Regions from separate parts of the Virgibacillus ainsalahensis genome, predicted to be linked through region 3. Evidence: riboswitches for the same ligand, from Rfam matches in the RefSeq annotation. Region 3 holds a riboswitch; each other region holds the start of a gene.

Region 1 (8,227 bases), 1.3 Mb from region 3:
AAACTCCAAGTTTGCAACATATGCCAAGAAAATATATAGTAAATTGCTTAATAAATGAAGGTGAATTGCATGAATGCAGCCCAACTCTCAAAAGAAAACACGTCTAACCCAAAAGCCCTGGACTGACGTGTAAGTGTAATTCCATCTTATAAGTGATCTAATGCCTGCTCCAAATCTTCCCAGATATCCTCCCATGATTCCAATCCGACAGACAAGCGAATCAGCTGATCCGTAATCCCCATCGATTTTCGTGATCCTTCAGGTACAACGGCGTGTGTCATTGTTGCCGGGTGCTGAATCAATGTCTCTGCATCTCCAAGACTCACGGCAAGCTTTAAGAAGGAAAGCTTGTTTAGCATTTTTTGCGCATCCGCTTTTGTACCTTTGATTTCAAAAGAAATGAGACCGCCCCCCCGCTTCATCTGCTTTTCTTTTATATGGTAATCCGCATGGGTTTCATCACCTGGATAGTACACATTATCCACGTTTGGATGATTTCGGAGTTTTTCAAAGACCTTTTCTGCATTATCACAATGGCGGTCAAGACGAATCGGTAATGTTTTCAGACCTCTGAGCAGAAGCCAAGCATCAAATGGCGACATAATTCCACCCATGTCTTTTTGTGTTGTCATCGCCACTGAATCCAGGAAATCCCTTTTCCCAACGACAAGCCCTGCAACAACATCCCCGTGGCCGCCAATATATTTGGTTGCACTATGAATAATGATATCACAGCCAAGCTCGAGCGGCCGCTGCAAATAAGGAGAGGAAAATGTGTTATCAACGACTACCGGTATATCATACTCCTTTGCGACTTCTGCTACCATCTCAAGATCAATCAGCTTCATTGTCGGGTTAATTGGTGTTTCCACATAAATACAAACCGTTTCCGGCTTGATGTGTGACCGGACTTCCTCCTTTGAAGCCATTTCTGAGAAATCATGATCAATATTGTATTTTTCCTTCATCATCGTCAGTAACCCGAATGTGCAGCCATATAATCCGGACGAGCATACGATATGATCATTTGCCTTTGTCAGGGCAACAAGCACAGCAGACACCGCAGCCATCCCGGAAGCAAATGCAAGACCACGCTCTCCTTTTTCAAGTGCCGCAATCCGCTCTTCTAGTATTGTTACTGTCGGGTTTCCGATTCGGGAGTAGACATATCCTTCCTCTTCACCGGCAAAGCGTCTTTCCCCTTGTTCTGCTGTATCAAATGTATAGGTTGATGTTTGGAATAATGGTTCAGCCAGGCTTCCGAGCATATCTTTTGAATCATATCCTTCGTGTATAACTGTCGTTTCAAAGTTTTTTTGTTTTTTTGACATGAAATAAACCTCCGTCAATTGTTTTTAAAACATTCTAACTACTATATTAACCTATAATACTATCGTTTGAAAGCGTTCATTCCTCACAGCTCATTTTTCCATGCTCTTATCGCATAATATGCTCCTTTTCAAACTTCGCAATTGATATAAAATACGATGTTGCGACGTACAATATCACTGGGTTGATTTCCGTTAGAGTTAAAAACATCAACCTTCAGTTCAAATTATGTCGCATTTTATCGTTTTTGTATCAAAAAAAATAATCTATTAGAAAACAGCCTTTTAAAGCGTGCTATTACAGGCAGCGGTTGGGATAGATCTACGGACCTTAGGCTAGCCCGCGGAGCCTTTTCGGATTGAGCAGGTAGATTGCTTAATCCGGTAATACCTTCTAAAATTGGTTTACTTCATTAATGGGGGAAAGAAGAATGAAAAACAACCAGGAAAAAATCGGAATTACATATGCGGCAGGGGCATATCTCTTATGGGGGTTTCTTCCAATCTATTGGAAAATGGTCGACAATGTTTCTGCCGGAGAAATACTGGCACAGCGAATTATATGGTCGTTTGCTTTTATGCTGGCAATTGTTTTAATTTCAGGGAAATTTCCCGCCTTCATCATGGAATGTAAACGAATCTGGAAGAAAAAGAAACAATTGCTTGGCATTAGCCTCGCCTCTATTTTTATCAGCCTGAACTGGCTGACATTCATCTGGGCGGTCAACAGTGATTATGTCGTCCAGGCAAGTTTGGGCTATTATATCAACCCACTTGTCAGCATTCTGTTGGGAATTATCGTATTAAAAGAGAAGTATACAGGAAGGCAGTTTCTCTCATTTATTCTAGCAGCTGTCGGTGTACTTTATTTAACCGTGAGTTTCGGTGTATTCCCATGGGTGTCTTTCGTTCTGGCATTTTCCTTCGCTTTTTATGGTTTATTGAAAAAGATGGTCGATCTCAGTGCTATGTTCGGTTTAACCATTGAAACATTGATTGTTACACCAATCGCCCTGATTTACGTCTTTACACTATCCGAAAATGCATTCTCTATGGCGACTCCTCTTTCCGCAACAAATCTCCTTTTAATGGGTGGAGGAGTGGTTACTGCAGTTCCATTATTGCTGTTTGCAAGTGGGGCTAAACAAATCCCGCTCGCTATGATCGGTTTTCTGCAGTACATTGCCCCAACAATTATGTTGTTTCTAGGTGTATTTCTATATAATGAACCATTCACGCAAGCACATCTAATCGCGTTTTTATTTATCTGGGCCGCATTAATTATTTATATGGCATCTTCATATAAACGGCCTGTTTCAAAACAAAAAAACGCCGGAGCAGGAAAAAGAAATACATAAAACAACTGTTCGAAAAATATTTATTTTGGCAAAATAGTTGACAGGCTGTCAGGCTTCAGCCTATAATGTTGAGTAATTCAGAAAAATTAAATCTCTTATCCTGAGTGGCAGAGGGAATAGGCCCTGCGAAGCCCGGCAACCTTAATGCAAGATGAAATTGCTTTAAAGGTGCCCCATCCTACAGGTCACATGATCTGGAAGATAAGAGGAGGACCGGTTCGAATATACGCCCTCTTCTTAGGAAGAGGGCTTTTTCATTCCTTTTCCAACGTTCCAGTACGATACCAAACCATCCAAAATCCAAGGAGGAATCATTCATGACTAACTTTCATTTTCACAACCCGGAAACAGTACTACTTCACGGAGGTCAGGAACCAGACCCTACTACAGGTTCACGGGCAGTACCAATCTATCAAACAACTTCATACGTTTTTCGTGATACAGAGCATGCACAAAATCTGTTCGGTCTGGCAGAACCGGGAAATATTTACTCCCGTATCATGAACCCAACCGTTGATGCTTTTGAACAGCGAATCGCTCAGCTTGAGGACGGTGTAGGCGCAGTAGCAACCTCATCCGGGATGGCTGCGATTACCCTTTCCATATTAAACCTGGCTTCTGCAGGAGATGAAATCATCGCCGACAGTAATTTATATGGTGGTACATACAATCTTTTCGTAAATACATTGCCGCGCTACGGAATCGATGTGAAATTGGTAGATGGTACGGATCATGAAGCAATACAGGCTGCCATTACGAATAAAACAAAAGCTATATTTGGCGAAATTATCACAAACCCAAGTCTTAATGTCTTCGATGTAGAGAAAGTAGCCGAAATTGCACACGACAATAACATTCCATTAATCATTGATAATACGTTTGCCACACCATATATGACAAAACCACTTGCATGGGGTGCTGATATTGTTGTCCATTCTGCAACAAAATGGATTGGTGGTCACGGCACGACAATTGGTGGTGTGATGGTCGACGGCGGCCGTTTCAATTGGAATAACGAAAAATTCCCTGGATTTACCGAACCGGATGACAGCTACAATGGGCTTCGTTATGCTGACCTGGGAGCTGCGGCTTTTGCCACAAAGTTCCGTGTACAGCTGTTGCGTGATATTGGTGCGGCATTAAGTCCTCACAATGCATTTTTATTATTGCAGGGACTAGAAACACTGCACTTGAGAATGGAACGCCACAACAAAAATGCTCAGGAAGTCGCTGCATACCTGCAAAAGCATCCAGCAGTTGAATGGATTAATTTCCCTGGTCTTGAGGAACATCCGTCCCACAACCTTGCAAAAAAATATCTAGCAGGCGGGTATGGATCTATAATCACTTTTGGAATTAAAGGCGGACGTGATGCAGGCAGAAAATTAATCGATGGTGTTAAACTCTGGTCCCATGTTGCCAATGTTGGGGATGCCAAGTCATTAATTATTCACCCTGCATCAACAACACATCAGCAATTAGGTGTCGAGGACCTTAAACAAAGTGGAGTAACGGAAGAATTGGTTCGGTTGTCCGTTGGAATCGAATCACCACAGGATGTTCTTGCTGATTTGGATCAGGCAATCACAGCTGCTACAGGTGAGCCGGGGTTGTATGAACCAACAGAAGAAGATGTAGTTAAATGGTTGCTATCTTCCCCATTTGACCGCAGTAATGGTGGTATACGCAAGAAGGTGATTGCAACAGTTTCAGCCGATCAAGCCAGTGAGAAATTGGAAAAAATTGGATTTGAAGTAATTGCCATTGATGAAGTATCGAATGCTCCGGATGAAGCAGATGCCATTTGGGTAAAAGATCAACAAGTTTCTGCATCCATTATCGAAGAAGTTGCCAATAAACAAGGAAAGATCCTATGGGCCGAAAACGCTTCTGATGTCGATCAGAAATCACAGGAAAATGCTGATAAAGCAGGCATATCGATCGTAACAGGCAAAAACCCTTATGATCAGGCGATTCGTTTACGAGCGAATCAAGCTTCCCGCGTAGGTGCCCAAGTTTAACAAAAGCCAATGAATTATCACTTCCTGTCGCTGGATGATCAATCCCGTAGGCACTTGACCATCCAGCGCCTTGGAAGTTATATTTCAACATGAATATAAGTTGTAACAATATCTTAACGTTTAAAATCCTTATATATTGGAAAAAATATATATGTCACATCAATCTATAAATCGCCTTTTTGCAAGGCGATTTTTTAATCTGTAAAATGAAAGTAACATATAGAAAAATTAGCCCCTTATACTTATAATAGGGAACTATATAATATCACAACATGGATGTGATACAGTTGAGGAGAAAGCACTTTTTTATTGCAATTATGGTTTTTATTCTTTTGGGGGGAATCTTTTTTTGGATGAATCGTCCCACAGCCAACTTTGATGATGTGACAATCCCACAGGAAGAAGACGTTGAAGTATCTGAGGAAAAGGAAGAAGAAAATCCAGAACCCGAACAGGAGGAACCTGAAGATGAGCATGTAACAACGGAAGAAGGACCTACACACCGACAGTTTTCCCAAATTGTCATGGAAGGATTACAAAATGCAATCAATTTTCTTTCCAAACGGGAGTCACGTATAGTCGCTATCGGTGATTCACTCACACAAGGTGTAGGTGCATATAATGAAGAAGGTGGATATGTCGGCATATTAGACCGCGCAATCAATGAAAATAATCAAATTGTTACGATTGATAATTTTGGTAAACGCGGGAATCGGTCCGTCCAGCTGCTGGAACGCCTGAATGATCCGGGAATTTCCTCATCTCTTGCGCAGGCGGATATCACATTAATAACAATCGGTGCAAATGACATTATGAAAATAGTAAAAGAGAACTTTACGAACCTGAAATTGGAGGATTTTGACCAGGGGCGAAGGCAATTTGAAGAAAGACTGAAAGAAATCATCACAACCATACAGGACATCAACCCAAAATCAGAAATTTATCTGATTGGTTTTTACAATCCTTTCCAACAATATTTCCAGGAAATTGAAGAACTGGGCATCATCGTTGAGGACTGGAATAATACGAGTAAAAAGATTGCAGCAGAAGAAGAGACAGTAACCTTCATCCCTACCGTCGACCTGTTTGATGATACGGACGTTGAGTTATTCGCAGAGGATCATTTTCACCCGAATGATTTTGGCTATCAGCGGATAGCACAAAGAGTATTGGATTATATTACAAACGATGAAGGATGAGGTAATGATGGCAAGAAAAGAACGTCGCCAGCAGAAAAACAAATGGAAAAATTTATTTTACGGTTTGCTGATCATAAACGTCCTTTTCGTCGTTATGATACTGGCACTCATTTTTTGGCCGGTTTCAGAGGTGCCAATGTCTGAGCGCGATTCACAGGAAGCAGTGGAAAGCTCTGAATTTACAATCCGTACATCAAAGCAGAATTTAAACCAGCTGGTAAATGGCTACCTTGATCAATTGTTAATAGGATCTGATCACCAGTACAGTATATCATTGGAGGAAGATGTCCATTTAATGGGGGAACTACCTGTTTTCTCATCCACTGTACCGCTATCTGTGCATTTCGAACCGCTTGTACAGGAAAACGGAGATCTTGTGTTAAAACTAAATTCAATATCGATTGGCTTATTACAACTTCCCAATGAAAAAATTATGAGTTATATGGAAAAATATTTGCCAATGCCAAATTGGGTAACCGTTCATCCAAATGAAGAAGAAGTTTATATTGCGGTTACAGAAATGAACCTGCAAAGTAACCTTGAGGTTAGTGTGGAACATATCGACCTTGAAGCAAATCACCTGTCTTTTAAGCTTAATGTTCCTTATCGGTCATTGGGAATCGAACAGATGCGACCATAATTAAATAGATCAAATAATGGTTGCTTTCATTCATAGATTTCCATCATCTGCCGTATTTTTTCCTTCATTGTAAGGACGAGGTGATTTGGCTCCAGTACCTGTGCCTGATTTCCCCATGTAAGAATCCAATTGATGAGACCGTCCGACAGCTTGGCTTTTGTAGCTAATACAAAGTGATTTTCATCCGTACTTTTGATATCCGCTTCATGTCCGAAACGATCCAGCACAACATTCAGCAGATTTATGTGGAAACGGATTTTTATCCGGATCTCTTCTCCTGCAAACATATGGAAACTCCGGTCTACATAGCTTTGCAGGTCAAAATCAACATTCTTAAAGCCCTTCTTCTTAATATCAATATTGCGCATACGATCGAGGCGATAATGCCTTATTTCATTTGTCTTATGAAAACGGCCGATTAAATAGTAATAATCATTTTGCCAGATTAGAGCATATGGATCGACATGATAACGATAGCCGTCCCGATTAAATTCGAACTTTTTATCCACATTAAATTTCCCGTACTGGTAGGTAAGTACATTTTTTCCGGCTATCGCCCGGTGGACAAAGTCGATATTCAACTTCACCTGCTCATAGTCTATATTCGCCGATTGACTAAATAAAACAGGCTCAGGAAACGTCTTGGCAATATGCTCACTGGTTAGCTGCTTTATTTTATCTATTAAATTATTTTTTTCGTTATCGGTAATAAAACGCGCAGATAGAACAGCATCAATCATCAAACGAAGTTGATAAGTCTCAAACAGACGGGCCTGATGACTGTACATTATTTTTCCAAACTTCCCTTTGTTTTGCATAATTTCAAAATCAAGCGCATCCAGTATTTCCAGATCACGTTTAATTGTCCGATTGTCGAAATGCTTATCGGGAATTACGTAATTTAATTTTTCACTGAGTTGATTGATCCCCAACTCATGCTGGTCATCTGTATTTTTAAATAATATTTCTCTGATTTTCAAGAGTCGGTAATTACTTCCCCTCTCCATTCATCGTCCCTCCTCAAACAGCTGAAACACTGGACATAATCCTTTATTTGAGAACAAATTGTTTTACTTTCGCAGATACTGAAATTAACATAGATTGCTTTGGTGTTGTCTGTTGACCTATCGCTAAATTCTGTTGTGTGTTCATCATGTAATCCTGATAATCACCAAGTTTCCCTTGGTAAATCAGCTGCATTCCTTCATGCATTCTTATATCTGCAGGCGTGATAAAGCAGGGGGGCTTTTCAAATCGGAATTTTCCCAAATTCTTCAACAGACTTGCCACAAACTGAGAACAGAAAAAAGCATCTTGGCGATTGATTTCGATATGCAGCAATACTCCAATTAAACCGATAAAATTATATTTATAGTTATGCTTCTCAGCTTCCATTTTTTTAATATGACGCATCATTGTTTGATGTTCAACGGCTGTCAGCATGTATGCATACACAGCACAATTGGATTTTTTGAGCAGATCACATCGAATATCTTCCTTTATAAACCCTCCGGCAAACGGGTTTCTCGGGTGTTTGCGGCCAAAACTGTAAACTTCCTTTAATTCCGAATCAAACGCGATGGAGACATGATTCAGTGATTGTTTTGTATAATAATTGATTGCTTTATTCAAATAAGTCCCCGTATCCGTAAATAGTAAATAAATAGCCCTCTCTCCCATG
Region 2 (8,227 bases), 1.8 Mb from region 3:
TCCAGACAGGCAAAGAAAAACGCCAGCGTAAACTCACCATCATTAACAGTAGAAGGATCAGGACGAATGTATGGATGGTGGAATCCGCAATTACCCATAAATGAATAAGCAAAACGATATTCAGAAAACGCCATACATTTATATATAACATCGGTTCTTTCATTACATTCACCCTAATCTATCTAGTAAACGCTAGTTAATTTTTCTTACACTGCCAATGATCATAAAAACGATTGTATATAGCCATAATACGCCATTAATTAGCAGAAATTCAGAAACACTTTCTCCAAAAACGATCCAATCAAGCCCTTCGACAAGCCAGTACGTAGGAAATATAACAGCAATCCGCTTTAACAGATCAGGAAACATTTCCAATGGAACAATGATGCCGCTCACTAAAACAACCAAGATGATAAGTGACATATAAATTAGAAATGATGTATCCTTATTACGATAAATGGAAATCCATGCTAACGCAATAGCTAATGAAGTAAAGCTGAAAGAAACATATAAAAGTAATAGCCAGCCTGGTTGATAAAGTTCATGCCCAAAAAGCACGCCACCATAAACAACAATAATACATTGAAGTATTAAAATGAAAACATAAGCTAAAAGGTTTTGACTTAAATATTGAAAATGGGTAACCGGTGCTACCGCCAACCGTTTAACTACTCCTTTTGAACGATCCTCAAGCATAATGGTTGCTAAACGGATACCGACAAATAAAAGCAATATTCCAAAATACTGGTAACCATAAGGAAGAAATGGCCAATATTCTCCTTCAGGGAAAAAAATACACGCGACGGGAAAAAGCATGAGGAAAGCAATATTTGTTTTGTTACTGAAGCTTCTTTTTAAAGCAAAATGAAAAATTGTCATATTATTTTCCTCCTTCCCATAACAAGCATTAGAATAAAGAGAATGACCGTCGCAATCAGGAGAATATTAGCTGGAAACCACGCTTCTGCCACGTTAGCGTTCTTCATCTCATAAATCGCTTCTATCGATAAAGTTAGTGGATTTACATAAGTATTGACAAAGTCAAAAACTGCGGTTTCCGGCATCGGGAAAAATAACCCCGCCAAAACAACAAAACCAACCCCATACACTTCACTTAACCGTTCTGCAACCTTAAAGTTTTTCACGGAGAATGTGAAGATCAAGCAAACAACACTGGATAAAATCGCCATTAGGGAAATGATATAAATCGCCCATAGCCAGTTTCCCCAGGTGACCCCCAAAACAAATTGCGAAAAGGCCATGAGAATAATACCCAGTAAAATGGAAAATATGATCCCACACATCATAATGGAAAAAGCATACATGGTTTGATTAAAGGGCAAAGAATAAATTCTTTTTTTGTTTTCCGTAAAGAAATCAATATAAATATAATTCATTACAACCGAACCACCAAATAACTGAAAGACAAGCACCATCGTAATTGCATTTTCATTTATATAAGGTTCTCCTGCGTCTGTTTCAGCACCTGAAAGAATGAAAGAAAAAACGGAAAGTAGAATAATGGGCACTACAAGCAGCAGGATTAAAACAATATAGTTTCTGAGCATTCTTAATGCCGTAAATTTGATCGTTGAAAGAACCCTCATTATTCTCCCCCCTGATCCCTAAGCTGCTTCCCAGTTAACGTCAGAAAAACATCCTCTAAATCTGGCTTATCTGATTGGATTCCAATTACTCCAGCGTGCTCCTTCACAAGTGAGATGATTCGATCTAGATTACCAGAATTAAAGGCAGAAATTACAGTTATCTGACTTCCTGATACCATAACCTTTTTCACTCCGGTGATTTTTTCCAGGCGGTTTACTGGAACGCTGTCAGAATTGGTCACATCGATTTTTACTTTTTCTTCGTGTTGAATCGTTTGAATCAATTCATCTACTGTGCCTTCTTTTATAATCTGCCCCTGATCCATAATCACCACTCTGGAAGCAATTGCTTGAACCTCCTCCATATAGTGGGTGGTATATAATATTGTCGTACCATTCTCCCTTAACTTTCTCACCGCTTCTAAAATATAATTTCTTGATTGTGGATCAATACCGACAGTTGGTTCATCCATAATTAAAAACGTTGGCCTGTGTGTCAATGCACACGCAATATTTAATCTTCGCTTCATACCACCGGAAAATTTGGCCGGTGTCTGTTTGGATTTATCTCCCAAACCGACAAATCGCAATGCTTCTTCCACTCGAATCTTCTTATCTTCTCCTTTTAGACCATAGACACCTGCAAAGAATTGTAAGTTTTCCTTTGCCGTCAACTCTTCAAATATTGTGATCTCTTGAGTAACAAGCCCTATTTTTCCTTTATTCTGATTGGAGAAGGGATTTTTGGATTGACCGAATATACTAACCTCTCCGCGCTCAAAAGGCGTCATTCCAATCAATGTCTGAATTAATGTCGTTTTGCCTGCCCCGTTTGGACCAAGCAAACCAATAATTTCCCCTTCTTGTATATTCAGGTCTATATAGTCCAGCACAACATTTGACCCGTATCGTTTTACAACATTTCGCATAGAAGCAATCGTCATATTTTACATCCTTTCTTTTATTATGTTTTAAGTATGATAATTTTCATGTCCTTTGAATAGTTACATTTGTCATTGAATATTAGAACGCTGCTATGCCATCCAATGAGAGTAGGTTTGTTAGCAAAGTCTGTATTCTTATCGTTTGTTGTTTTGTCATAAAAAATATAAACTGTCTATATAGTCTGAAATTCGCCCCGAATATGACCGAATAATGAGGTGTTAACGATGCAGGAACTCCAGTTTGAAGAAAAGTGGGAGCAGGCGCTTCCTGACAAGGATAGAGAAAAGATTATAAAAGTTTTTGAAGAAACAAAGAGACAGGTAACAGATGAAGTTACTTACATCCCTCTATGGAACGCGACCAATTATCTTGGGGATCTATTAATCAGTGTCCTTGTCCAAAATGGGACCGATGAAACGATTAAATTTGAAAATAAAACCCTGACCTTTAACCAGCATAACCAAACAATTGCCAGCAATGTATTTACAATTCCAAGATTAGAGATTCCCGCAAAAACAAGTGTCCCATGGGCGTTTATTTTTCCAAAAGATAAAATGGAAACAGCTGCAAATATGGACATCCCGGGTAAAATCGAAGCACCATTATAATGCAATTGCTTCTAAATCAACTAAGATTTTATTTAATTTTTTCAATTTTCGTATTGACATACTGTTTAAATATCTGTATCTTTAACATTAATAATTAAATAAGTAACACATTCTTATCCAGAGAGGTGGAGGGACTGGCCCTTTGAAGCCTCGGCAGCGGACTAATTATAAGTACTGTGCCAATTCCAGCAGAATTTACTTGAAGATAAGAAGAGCGAACATTTCGTAACCACAAGCCTCTTCTTATAAAGAAGGGGATTTTTTAATTGCAGAAACGCTTTCGATTATCTTCACAAATATTTTTGGGAAAGAGGGAGATTAAATGACAAAGACAACAGTAAAAGCACCATTTCGAGCAGATCATGTAGGAAGTCTATTACGACCGGAACGCATCCACCAGGCACGTAAAGACAGAGAGACAGGAGTCATTTCAACAGAAGAACTGTACCAAATTGAAACAGAAGAAATTAAAAAAATTGTTGATAAGCAGATTGAAGTTGGTTTGAGTGCCGTGACAGACGGAGAATTCCGTCGCCGTTTCTGGCACACAGACTTCCTAGAGGAACTAAGTGGTGTGGAAGGATATGTACCGGAGCACGGATTTAATTTCGTTGGTGTGGAAACAGAAAAATATGATGTTCGTATTAGCGGAAAAGTATCCTTTAATGAGAACCATCCACATATTCAACAGTTCAAGGATTTTAAAGAAATCGTTGGTGATCGTGCCATTGCAAAACAAACCATTCCAAGTCCGAACCAGCTCTTTAATGCAGGTATTCCAAATTTTGAAATCTATCCCGACATTGAAGACTTTGCAGGAGACGTTGTCCAGGCGTATCGTGATGCTATCAAAGCTTTCTATGATGCAGGTTGCCGTTATCTTCAGCTTGATGATGTATATATTGCAGGTCTCTCTGCACCGGACATCCCTTTTGCAGACACCGAATTATCACGTGAGGAACGTATTGATTTAGCGATACGCGTGTTAAATGGAGTATTGGAAGGACAGCCGGAAGATTTAACGATTACAACACATCTATGCCGTGGAAACTATCAGTCTGCATGGGCGTTTGAGGGCAGCTACGCAAAAATCGCACCTACCTTCTTTGCCAAAGAAAAAGTGGACGGGTTCTTCCTGGAATACGATGATGATCGTTCTGGAAGCTTTGAACCGTTGAAACATATCCCAGACGGCGGACCACGTGTAGTTCTTGGTGTGTATACATCCAAGTCCGGTGAACTGGAGGATAAAGCAGTCATTCAGTCTCGTATTGAAGAAGCATCTAAATATGTGCCGCTTGAACAGCTATGCATCAGTCCACAATGTGGCTTTGCATCGACTCACCACGGGAATAAATTAACAGAAGATGAACAGTGGGCAAAATTAAAATATATTGTCGACACAGCAAAAGAAATATGGAAGTAATTTCCCTTTCCCCTTCTGTCTAAAGGACATGGGGGGCATCTTATGGATAAACTGGTTTTAGACTTCCTCATTTTTAGCCCAACCATCCGTAAAGTGATACAATGAGAATGTGGGAGTTTCTTCTGCCTTGTAGAAAAAAATCTGACGACTGAAAAGGAGTGGAGTAAATGCAGGAAAATCAATTAGAAAAAATCAAGAACGGAAAAGGATTTATCGCAGCACTGGACCAAAGTGGCGGTAGTACTCCAAAAGCATTAGCGAGTTACGGTGTTTCTGAAAATGATTATTCAAATGAAACGGAAATGTTCGATCTTGTACATGCAATGCGTACACGAATCATTACCTCACCTGCTTTTGATCCTGAGCATATTCTTGGAGCCATTTTATTTGAGCAAACAATGGATCGTGAAATCGAAGGCAAATACACTGGTGACTATCTGGCTGAAGAAAAAGGTGTTGTACCATTTTTAAAAGTCGACAAAGGATTGGCTGACATCTCCAACGGCGTACAGAAAATGAAACCAATTGATAACTTGAAGGAAACACTAAACCGCGCGAACGAACGCCATATTTTTGGTACAAAAATGCGCTCAGTCATTAAAGAAGCAAATACTGGGGGAATTAAAGAAGTCGTTGACCAGCAATTTGAGATAGGAAACCAAATTATTGAAGCCGGGCTTGTACCAATTATAGAGCCGGAAGTAGATATCCATAGTAAAGACAAAGAACAATCCGAAGAAATATTAAAAGATGAGATATTGAAGCATTTGAATAATTTAAATGCAGACCAGAATGTCATGCTGAAATTATCAATCCCAACAACTCCAAATGCGTATAAAGAATTAATCGATCATCCACGTGTTGTACGAGTTGTTGCACTTTCAGGCGGTTATTCCCTGGAAGAAGCAAATGAAAAATTAAAAGAAAATGATGGATTAATCGCCAGCTTCTCAAGAGCGTTAAGCGCAAACCTGAATGTCAATCAGTCTGATGAAGAATTCAATGCAACGTTAAAAGAAGCAGTTGAATCCATCTATGATGCATCTGTTAATAAAAATTAATCACATAGAAAGAGGGACTTGGCATTGAATTGAAAGGCCAAGTCCCTTTTTTTCTGCATCTCCCTAATCCATATTTCTTAATTCCTGTCTCTCATCCAGTCCTCGCTCCCGTACCTCCTGTCTGATATCCAGGCCTTTTTCGCGAGCTTCCTGGCGCATGTCGAGAAATTCACTCCGGATATGCTGACGCATGTTCAAAGCACGGTCGGAAAGGAGGCTTCGGATTTCTATCGCATCCACGTCTTCCATAATCTCTTCCATATACCGTGTCAGGTCCTTCTGCCTGCTTTCTTCCTCATTGTTCAAATCGACCGCCTCCGTGGAGTATTCATTGGAGAGGTCTACATATTCACTGACCTGTTCATAGTTGGTCGAAACATTTTCACTGACCCAGTCATACCATTCATCGATAAGAGCACTCCGTTCTTCCTCGAAGGTCCTGCTGCAGCGATTGCTTCCAGAGCCTCCCGTTCAGCTTCCTCAATGTCAAAACCAATGATATTGACAATGGCGCCAATATCAGAGGACTGCATCGCCTCTGCCTCGGCGACTGGATCACCTCCGCAGGTTTCCTTTCCGTCACTCACTACGTAAACGACATTCTGAACATCATCACCTTTAAGGTTTTCCAAGTCTGCCGCTGCTTCTTCCATAGCCAGCCCAAGCGGTGTATAGCCGGTCGGAGAAAACGCCTGCAATGCCTCGGTGAAATTTTCCTCTTTGTATTCCCCTAGAGAATACACTTCTTCAGTAGTAGAACAGGATTTTTCTTTCCCGTCCAGCTGGTTGGTTCCAGCATGACCGTATACACGCAGTGATACATTAGCATGTTCGGGGAGGTTTCCTGCAAAGTCGGCAATGGCGTCTTTGGCCAGATCCATTTTCACCCCGCCATCCACCTGTCCCGCCATACTTCCACTAGCGTCCAGAAGAATTTGTACATTCATATCCGGTATGTATGCTGCTTCTTCATCTCCTGGTTCCCCGTCAGGCGCAGCTGTGATTTTTTCAAATTCAACATCCACCGTGTCGAGGGTCCCCTGATATTCACGGTAGTCACCTGCAGTCAGTCCAACAATACCGTGGAAATATTCTTCCGGTTCCAGTCCCTCCGGCCACTGATCGATCTCAGCTTTTACTGCTTCTTCATTGAAATTCTCTCCACCATATTCACCTGGCCCTGCATTCATCCAGGCGATGGTATCGTCGGATTCAATTTCAAATTGGTCATATCCCAAAGAATCCACTGGTTCCGGTTCAATTTCCGATTCCTCTTCAGTATCTTGTTCAGTTACCTCTTCCCCGTCAGCGGAGCTTACTTCCGATTCCGATGAGGTTCCGTCACTTTCACTACATCCAGCCAATAAAATAAAACTAAATAATACGATGGCATATACGATTTTCTTCATTTCCTTGCACACAGGAAAAATGATTCTGTGTACGTCCCTCCTTTGCCTTGATATTTTTTATTTCTAAAAATTATTTTACCAGTAATCACGCAATGTTCAACCGGCTTAGTTAATATTCCTCATGACTATACATGGGGATATTTGACGCCTACATCAAATCAACCATATTTTCTTCCACTTTCCTAGACTGAAAATGGAAGGTGAATCTTTGGTGAAATTTGCAGCCTGCAATCCATTTCTGTAGTTGACTTTTTGATGAACCCTTGCATTTTTGGTACTATCCTAAAATATTTTTATCTGATAACCCTTCTATTGGTTGATCCCTTCTGCTTTTCCCTTTAAAGTTGATTTGCTTATATTGTATAAATTTTTCTAATAAAATAAATCAACCTTGTACATAATAACGGATGTATACTTAACTACTGGAGGTTCGTAATGAGTGAAAAGAAAATAAATCTAACATCCGCTGAGATTGGTACGCTTTGGACTGGATATATGAATGATAGTATGTCGAAATGTATCTTAAGTTTTATGTTGAAATATATTGAAGACCCAGATATAAAACCTGTTGTACAGTATGCTTATGATATTTCTTCCAATCATCTGCAACAGTTACACGGTATTTTTCAAATTGAAAATTATGCCGTTCCAAACGGATTTACCGAACAAGATGTAAATATGAATGCTCCATGGCTCTTTTCTGACATGTTTTGTTTAACCTATGTGAACCATATGGCGAAAGTAGGAATGCTAACGTACAGTGGTGCTGTCTCTATGAGTGCCAGAGAAGATATACGAGATTACTTTACACAGGGTTTAACGGAAACAGCTACACTTTTTAACCGTTCAAGCGAAGTTGCCCTTTCAAAAGGAATAAATACTAGACATCCTTATATTGAAGTTCCTAAAGAAACGGATTACGTAGATAGTAAAAAATATTTGAGTGGCTTAAATCCTTTCAGTGATAAACGACCATTAAGTGCCATTGAAATTTCCCATTTGTATCAAAATGTAGCAACAAACTCGGTAGGTGTGAAATTGTGCTTATCTTTTGCTCAAACATCACCATCTAAAGAAGTACAAGATTTTATGCTAAGGGGAAAAGAGATCTCTCAGAAACATATAAAGGTTCTTGTTGATACACTCATGAAAGATGATATTGAATCTCCAC
Region 3 (8,227 bases):
TTTCTTATTGTCTTGTGGCAAGTCTGGACAAGCTCGGTTAAATATCTTCCATCATTCTGATCTTCTCGTAACTCATAATAATTTTTCAGGTTATTATCTGGTGTCAATGCATCTCTCATCGCTTGATGCAGAAGCTTAAAATCTTTTGGGTCCATCGATGTACTGCGATCACACAAGTTATCCAGGTAGTCACTGATTGTCTGATAAGCTGTTATAAACTGGATTGCTTCCCTCCACTTATCTCCTGCAAGTAATGCATAAACACCACCACCCTGACAATGAAACCGTTTTGCCTCGATACTTGCAAGTGCTTGCGACCGTAATTCCTCATTTGGTATTTGTTCAGCACGGCTTTTCCAGTAGGATAATTCTTTCTCGACCTCAGGAAAAACTTTCCGATATACTGTTAGCATTAAGGTGAATGCCGAAGTTGGTATACTGCTTGTCAATTCAACACCTCCATCTATATTACGAAAGTTTTCATCTTTTTTGTTATACTATACCTATATCATCATACTTTGCAGGAGGAATCAAATATGCATGCTTATAAAAATACAGAACCTTCTATCCATGAATCAGTATTTATCGCAAAAGATGCCCTGGTAATCGGTGACGTATCCATTGGTGAAAAATCAAGCGTGTGGTTTAAAACAATCATCCGAGGGGATGTAGCACCAACCCGCATCGGCAAACGGGTGAATATTCAGGATCTTTCCATGCTTCACCAAAGTCCTGATCGTACATTATTAATTGAAGATGATGTGACAATCGGTCATCAGGTGACCTTACACTCTGCGGTTATACGAAAAAATGCGCTCATAGGGATGGGATCCCTTATACTGGATGGCGCTGAAATCGGGGAGAATGCCTTTGTGGGGGCAGGAAGCCTTGTGCCACCAGGTAAAAAAATCCCAGCAAATACAATGGTCATGGGCAGGCCGGCAAAGGTCGTCCGTGAATTGACGGAAGAAGATTTTGCAGAAATGGAACGGGTAAGAAGTTCTTATGTGGAAAAAGGAGAGTATTATAAAAAAAACACGGATTTATAATACAAAACGGACAATACATGCGGAGTGCTGCATTGTCCGTTTTTATTTTATTTATTTTCAATAAGGGCTTTTAATTCATCCACCTTGTCCGTCTTCTCCCATGGGAGTGAAACATCCGTTCTTCCAAAATGACCATACGCAGCCGTTTTTCTAAAAATTGGTTTTTGGAGATCAAGCATGCGGATAATTCCTGCAGGACGCAAATCAAATAATTTACGAATTGCTCCTACTAATTCTTCCTCGCTTACAATTCCTGTACCAAATGTATTGACCGCAATGGACACCGGTTCTGCAACCCCGATTGCATAGGCAAGCTGCACTTCACATGTTTTTGCCAGTCCTGCCGCGACAATATTTTTAGCCACATAGCGTGCAGCATACGCAGCAGAACGATCCACTTTCGTAGAATCTTTCCCACTGAATGCACCCCCACCGTGACGAGCATAACCACCATAAGTATCAACAATAATTTTACGTCCGGTTAATCCTGCATCGCCTTGAGGACCTCCAATCACAAAACGGCCTGTCGGGTTAATGAAGTATTTTGTAGTACCATCCAACAGCTCATCAGGAACAACTGGTCTAATCACATGTTCAATAATGTCTTTTTCAATTTGTTCTGTTGTCACATCCTGATGATGCTGGGTGGAAATAACAATAGTATCCACTTTGACCGGTTGATCATTCTCATCATATTCCACAGTGACTTGGGTCTTCCCATCTGGACGCAGATAGTCGAGAATCTTTTCCTTACGTACCTCAGATAGCCGTTTCGCTAATTTATGTGCTAAGGAAATAGGAAGCGGCATTAATTCTTCCGTTTCATCACAGGCGAAACCGAACATTAATCCCTGATCCCCTGCTCCGATAGCATCAATTTCCTCATCTGTCATTTTTCCTTGGCGCGCTTCCAATGCTGTATCCACTCCGCCGGCGATATCAGCAGATTGTTCATCGATTGCTGTTAATACAGCACATGTTTGTGCGTCAAAGCCGAATTTCGCACGAGTGTACCCAATTTCTTTAATGGTTTGACGGACAATTGCCGGGATATCCACATATGTATTTGTAGAAATTTCTCCAGAAACCAATACTAGCCCTGTAGTTACAGTTGTTTCACAAGCTACACGTGCAAATGGATCCTTTTTTAAAAGTTCATCCAAAATAGCATCTGATATTTGGTCAGAGATTTTATCCGGATGTCCTTCTGTTACTGATTCTGATGTAAATAAACGACGATTGGCAGCCATATGGCTAAATCCTCCCCTGATAGTTAATTACGGTACTCTATTTCCATTTTTATTTCGATATTATCCAAAGTAATACTTGACTTGTCGTCAATCATTGGCGACAGCCTAGGGTTTCTTATACTTAAAATCCTTATTAAAGTAAAAAAGCCCTTCCTGCAGTCATGAGGAAAGGAGTTCATGGCCTTTCACTCTTATTGTTCAAGGAGATATCCTTGCAACAGGTAAGCACCTTTTCACATGATGTGATGGTTGCTGGGCTTCATCGGGGCTGTCCCTCCACCAACTCTGAATAAGAGAGTATCCGTTCGAAATTCAGCTTACCGAAACACGCGCTCTGTGTCAACTAATTTAACATTATATTAGTGAATACATAAAATTTTATCAATAAATCTTTTTATTAGTATGGACTATTCATTTTAATGTGTTATACTAATAATCAGATTCAACAATTTCATGTCTATCATAAATGAGTATAATTAAATTAAAATTTATTAAAAAGGCAGGTATTCATATGAAAATGGTAGAAAGACCATGTTTAAAGGATATTTATTCCCACCATAATCTGCAAGCTAATTTATCCGTGCCTCAATTAGTTGAGAAGATTCTTTCCCATGATGAAGGGGTACTGACGGCAACGGGTGCAGTTGTTTCCACAACAGGAGCCTATACAGGGCGTTCACCAAAGGATAAATTCATTGTGAGAGATGATGTTTGTAATGAATATATTGATTGGGGTACTGTTAACCAGGAAATTGATGAAGATTCATTTAACAAGCTGTATGAAAAAATGATTACCTATTTAAAAACTAAAGATGAGTTGTATCAATTTAAGGGATTCGCCGGTGCAGATGAAAAATACCGCCTGCCTATTCAAGTCATCAATGAATTTGCATGGCATAATCTATTCTCCCGTCAATTATTTATTACACCGACAGAGGAGGAACTCAAATCCCATCAATCTGAATTCACTGTCATCTCTGCGCCAAATTTTAAAGCGGATCCTGCTGAAGATGGTACAAATTCAGAAACATTTATTATAATTTCCTTCAAAAAGAGGGTTGTGTTAATCGGAGGAACGGAATACGCCGGAGAAATAAAGAAATCCATTTTTTCTATCATGAACTATCTACTTCCCCGGCAGGATATTTTATCCATGCACTGTTCTGCTAATGTCGGTCAAGAAGGTGATGTTGCTTTATTCTTCGGATTATCCGGTACAGGTAAAACAACATTATCCGCTGATCCATACCGCCGGTTGATTGGTGATGATGAACATGGATGGAGTCCAAATGGTGTCTTTAATATTGAGGGTGGATGCTATGCGAAATGCATAAGCCTTTCCCAAGAAAAAGAACCACAGATTTTTAATGCCATCCGGTTTGGCTCTGTCTTGGAGAATGTTGTTCTTGATGAACAAACGAGGATGCCGGATTATGATAACACATCTTTAACGGAAAATACACGAGCAGCATATCCCTTAGAAAATATCGATAATATTCTTTCACCTAGTGTCGCTGGGCACCCAAACACAATCATTTTTCTTACAGCGGATGCGTCAGGAACACTGCCACCAATAAGCAAATTGACAAAAGAACAAGCAATGTATCATTTTCTGAGTGGATATACGAGCAAACTTGCTGGTACTGAACGTGGTATCACAGAGCCTCAGGCAACTTTCTCAGCCTGCTTCGGATCACCGTTTCTGCCATTGGCACCATCCGCTTATGCAGAAATGCTCGGAGAGAAGATTGATCAACATAATTCCAATGTCTTTTTGGTAAACACCGGCTGGACTGGTGGTTCATATGGTGTAGGTAAGCGTATGAAACTATCGTATACACGAGCAATGATTCATTCCGCATTAGAAGGAGAACTAAATTCAGCTGAAACAACGCAAGATGAAATTTTTGGGTTGGAAATACCAACCTATGTCCCAGGTGTCCCTGATGAAGTATTAGTTCCAAAAAACACGTGGAAAGACAAAAATGCTTATGACTCTGCAGCAAAATCATTGGCAATGAAGTTTCATGAGAATTTTAAGAAGTTCTCTAAAGCTAGTAATGAAATAAAGCAGGCAGGACCTGTTTATAAAGCATAACCAATTATATATTCCTCATCCCAAAAGGAATTAATTTATATCGAAGAACGAAGCCGACCTCCCATTGTGGAGGTCGGCTTTTTTTGCAGCTAAGCAAATATAAAAAGTTACCAAAAGCCCACACTGGGCATTCACACATTTTTTTAAATAAGCATAAACTGGGATGACATATCACTATTTAAATGAAAGGGTGGAATGATATGAAAAAAATAAAAGTATTTACTGTATTTTCCTGTCTGATACTCCTTTTTCTTTCTGCATGTAATACCGATAGTAAAACCTCAATCAGTCTAGCTGAAGTGACTCGCTCCCTTTTTTATGCCCCGCAGTATGTAGCACTGGAAAAGGGATTCTTTGAAGAAGAAGGATTGGATGTTGATTTGCAAACAACATGGGGCGGCGACACGACAATGACTGCTTTATTGTCTGACGGTGCTGATATTGCGCTGGTTGGGTCAGAGACTTCCATCTATGTGTATGCACAGGATTCCAAAGACTATGCGATTAATTTTGCACAATTAACTCAAACAGATGGTACATTTCTTGTAGCAAAAGAACCTCAGCCTGACTTCGCATGGGAAAACCTTAGAGATAGCTCTTTTTTAGGGCAGCGTGTAGGTGGTATGCCACAGATGGTTGGTGAATTTGTATTGAAAAAGCATGATATTGACCCACATGGTGATTTAGAATTAAGTCAAAACATTGATTTTGCTAATATTCCGGGAGCCTTTGCATCTGGCGACTATGACTATGTTCAATTATTCGAACCAACAGCAAGCGTTTTTGAAAAAGAAGGAAATGGTCATATTGTTGCCTCTTTTGGTGAAGAATCCGGTACAGTACCTTATACCGTATTTATGACGAAGCAAAGCTATATGGATGAAAATGAAGAGGCCGTGAGCAAGTTCACCAGGGCTATTTATAAAGCGCAGCAATGGGTAAAGGAAAACAACGCCGAGGACATAGCAGAAGCGATACAGCCATATTTCGATGATACAGATTTAGATATGCTCGCCGCTTCCATTGACCGTTATAAAAGTCAGGGATCATTTGCAACAGATCCGATTTTGAATAAAGAAGAATGGCAAAACCTTAAAAATATTATGGAAGAATCCGGAGAACTTCCGGCAGATGTTCCATATGAAGAACTTGTAAATACGGAATTTGCTGAAGAAGTTATCAGCAACTAAGGAGGGATTCATTTGTCATTTCTAACATTAGATAAAGTCTCCCATCATTATTTTTCAAAAAATGGCTACACCAAAGCATTAAATAATATATCACTCTCCATAAAAGAAGGCGAGTTCATTGCACTTCTCGGTCCCAGCGGCTGTGGGAAATCTACAATACTTTCCATCATCGCAGGAATCATGGAACAAACCTCCGGTGATGTACTCCTTGAGCAGAAGCCAATTTCAGAGTCCGAACTGGCGATTGGATATATGTTGCAACAGGATTATTTATTTCCTTGGAAAACAATTATTGATAATGTTTTATTAGGACCTACCATTTCTGACACGAACACAACAGAAACGAAAGAAATTGCATTGGATTTACTACGTGAAGTTGGTTTAGCAGACGTGACTGAATCCTATCCGAGCTCACTGTCCGGTGGGATGCGTCAAAGGGTTGCACTTGTGCGCACATTGGTTAATGACCCGAAAATATTATTGCTGGATGAACCTTTTTCAGCACTTGACTATCAGACAAAACTAAAATTAGAAGATCTTGTATCCCACTTATTAAAATCCTATAAAAAAACAACAATCCTGGTAACCCATGATATTGGAGAAGCCATCGCTATGAGTGATCGAATATTCATGATGGATGCCAATCCGGGGTCTCTTGCAAAGGTTTTTGAAGTTCCAATTGAATTACGTGATGAAAGTCCATTTCTGGTAAGACGTCACGCAAAGTATCAACTACTTTTCGATAAAATTTGGGAAGAGTTGGACAAAAAAGAAATAGTTCCTCACGAGAAGAAGGTGGGATCACAAAGCAATGGAAAAGAAATCTGACCAGCACCTTTTTGAAAACTATAAAAGGAAAATTAAAAAGGAAAAGAAAATTGTTTTCGTATGGCAAATCAGTATTCTCGTTTGTTTTGTTGCTCTATGGGAAATTGCCAGCAGACTTTATTGGATTGACCCATTATTGTTTAGTTCACCATTCAGGGTAATCCAATTGCTGGCTTCTCGAATCTCAGATGGGTCGATGCTGCTACATGTTCAGGTAACGTTATTTGAAACAGTATTAGGGTTCATAATCGGAACAGTTGCAGGGATAATCATCGCATCTTTATTATGGTCCTCCAAACGCTTTTCCAATATAATGGATCCTTATCTCGTTATAATGAATGCAATGCCAAAGGTCGCTCTCGGACCAATCATCATTGTCGCGCTGGGACCGGGATACATTTCCATCATTGCAATGGGAGCAATTATATCTGTTATCATTACAACACTTGTTATCTACTCTGCATTTAACGAAGTCGACCCAAACTATGAAAAAGTTTTAAAAAGTTTTGGTGCAACTAGATGGCAATGCTTTAAAGGAGCAATTTTCCCAGCGACAATGCCGGCAATGATTTCAACATTAAAAGTGAATGTGGGGCTTTCCTGGGTTGGTGTAATCGTTGGGGAGTTCCTTGTCTCAAAACAAGGATTGGGCTATTTAATCATTTACGGGTTCCAAGTATTTGATTTTTCGCTAGTTATGTCCAGTCTCGTTCTTATCGCCATATTTGCAGCAATTATGTATAAGATTGTTGAGAAATTGGAAAAATGGCTCATAAAGCATACAACATAAACAGAGATTAAAAATCGCCTATGCTTTAATATAGGCGATTTTTAATATACTCCATACAATGGTCCAAGACTCCATCTTTCATCATGAAACTGTATGATTCGTTATGCTTTACATTGAATGGAAGTGTTTTTATCAAAACAGGGCCTGCAGTTTCATAATAGGTTTCTTGGGGGGCTAGTTGGTCTACATAAGCAAAGTAAACATTTTTTATAACCGTTTCACTTTTCCCATCAACACGATACTGTCCGATATAATCAATGGTTTCAACATTTCCTCCAGTTTCTTCTTTTATTTCCCGAATTGCTGCCTGTTCTGGTGTTTCATTTTTCTCAACTTTTCCTCCCGGGAATTCATACCCTCTGCCCTTATGTTTTGTCAAAAGCCATTGCTCCTGGTGCCTGCAAATTGCCCATACATGCAGGGGATGTTTCGAGAATGGATGGTCTTCAAATGATAGCTTAACTTCATTGTTATAATAATCTTTAAATCTGTACATATTGTCAACTGCCTTTATTCCTTATAAGAGGTTAATATTTGTTATTTTCCATTGCGTATCAAATGTAAATTCAATTTCTATCGTATAATTATCATAGAAAACAGAGTGGTTATCCTGTACGACTTTAGCTTTGTTGTTATCCAGCTGTATCACGTTATACGGATTATCTTTTGTGAACCATGGCGGTGTTTCCGTTGGAAGAATATACAAGCCATCCGATTCTTCCGTATAATAAAAGTGAACATAAGGTTCTGCTGTTTCCCTTGCAGCAACTTGATCAAATGCGTTAAGTAACTCATCCATTGTATCATAATTTTCTACTTTATAATTCTCATCAATATCCTGAAGCAAAATTTCCATAAATTGGTCTGTTAAAGAAATGATTTTATCATGCGTAATTTCATTGGTCTCTTCGTTATGTTCAGTCTGTAATATTTTATCTTTGGACATGGTTTCCATTTGCTGGTGGCCCTTTGCCCCAGCTAGCTGTAACCCGCTTGTGGTTAATGTTGACGTGATTAATAAT

What was found. Region 3 has a riboswitch for S-adenosylmethionine ahead of metK (methionine adenosyltransferase). Riboswitches for the same ligand answer to the same signal wherever they lie in the genome.
Region 1: linked by a shared signal. The riboswitch ahead of ACZ427_RS19045 (O-acetylhomoserine aminocarboxypropyltransferase/cysteine synthase family protein) and the one ahead of metK (methionine adenosyltransferase) in region 3 are both predicted to bind S-adenosylmethionine.
Region 2: linked by a shared signal. The riboswitch ahead of ACZ427_RS16070 (5-methyltetrahydropteroyltriglutamate--homocysteine S-methyltransferase) and the one ahead of metK (methionine adenosyltransferase) in region 3 are both predicted to bind S-adenosylmethionine.

The regions. Positions count from the first base shown of each region.
Region 1 covers NZ_AP043943.1:3,843,100-3,851,326, reverse strand. Annotated here, with positions in the region: gene ACZ427_RS19060 (DnaJ family domain-containing protein) at 1-58, shown strand, start outside; gene megL (methionine gamma-lyase) at 147-1,331, opposite strand; gene rarD (EamA family transporter RarD) at 1,760-2,686, shown strand; SAM riboswitch class I at 2,779-2,894, shown strand; gene ACZ427_RS19045 (O-acetylhomoserine aminocarboxypropyltransferase/cysteine synthase family protein) at 3,004-4,707, shown strand; gene ACZ427_RS19040 (SGNH/GDSL hydrolase family protein) at 5,061-5,906, shown strand; gene ACZ427_RS19035 (YpmS family protein) at 5,911-6,546, shown strand; gene ACZ427_RS19030 (helix-turn-helix transcriptional regulator) at 6,573-7,553, opposite strand; gene ACZ427_RS19025 (hypothetical protein) at 7,597-8,226, opposite strand.
Region 2 covers NZ_AP043943.1:3,264,554-3,272,780, forward strand. Annotated here, with positions in the region: gene ACZ427_RS16045 (sensor histidine kinase) at 1-163, opposite strand, end outside; gene ACZ427_RS16050 (ABC transporter permease) at 193-879, opposite strand; gene ACZ427_RS16055 (ABC transporter permease) at 876-1,607, opposite strand; gene ACZ427_RS16060 (ABC transporter ATP-binding protein) at 1,607-2,551, opposite strand; gene ACZ427_RS16065 (SLAP domain-containing protein) at 2,777-3,160, shown strand; SAM riboswitch class I at 3,271-3,372, shown strand; gene ACZ427_RS16070 (5-methyltetrahydropteroyltriglutamate--homocysteine S-methyltransferase) at 3,483-4,586, shown strand; gene ACZ427_RS16075 (fructose bisphosphate aldolase) at 4,754-5,647, shown strand; gene ACZ427_RS16080 (hypothetical protein) at 5,711-5,953, opposite strand; gene ACZ427_RS16085 (VWA domain-containing protein) at 5,989-7,056, opposite strand; gene ACZ427_RS16090 (DUF3231 family protein) at 7,492-8,227, shown strand, end outside.
Region 3 covers NZ_AP043943.1:1,250,567-1,258,793, reverse strand. Annotated here, with positions in the region: gene ACZ427_RS05915 (tetraprenyl-beta-curcumene synthase family protein) at 1-449, opposite strand, end outside; gene ACZ427_RS05910 (gamma carbonic anhydrase) at 537-1,049, shown strand; gene metK (methionine adenosyltransferase) at 1,097-2,299, opposite strand; SAM riboswitch class I at 2,488-2,595, opposite strand; gene pckA (phosphoenolpyruvate carboxykinase (ATP)) at 2,811-4,397, shown strand; gene ACZ427_RS05895 (ABC transporter substrate-binding protein) at 4,598-5,587, shown strand; gene ACZ427_RS05890 (ABC transporter ATP-binding protein) at 5,600-6,415, shown strand; gene ACZ427_RS05885 (ABC transporter permease) at 6,399-7,205, shown strand; gene ytkD (RNA deprotection pyrophosphohydrolase) at 7,231-7,701, opposite strand; gene ACZ427_RS05875 (hypothetical protein) at 7,723-8,227, opposite strand, start outside.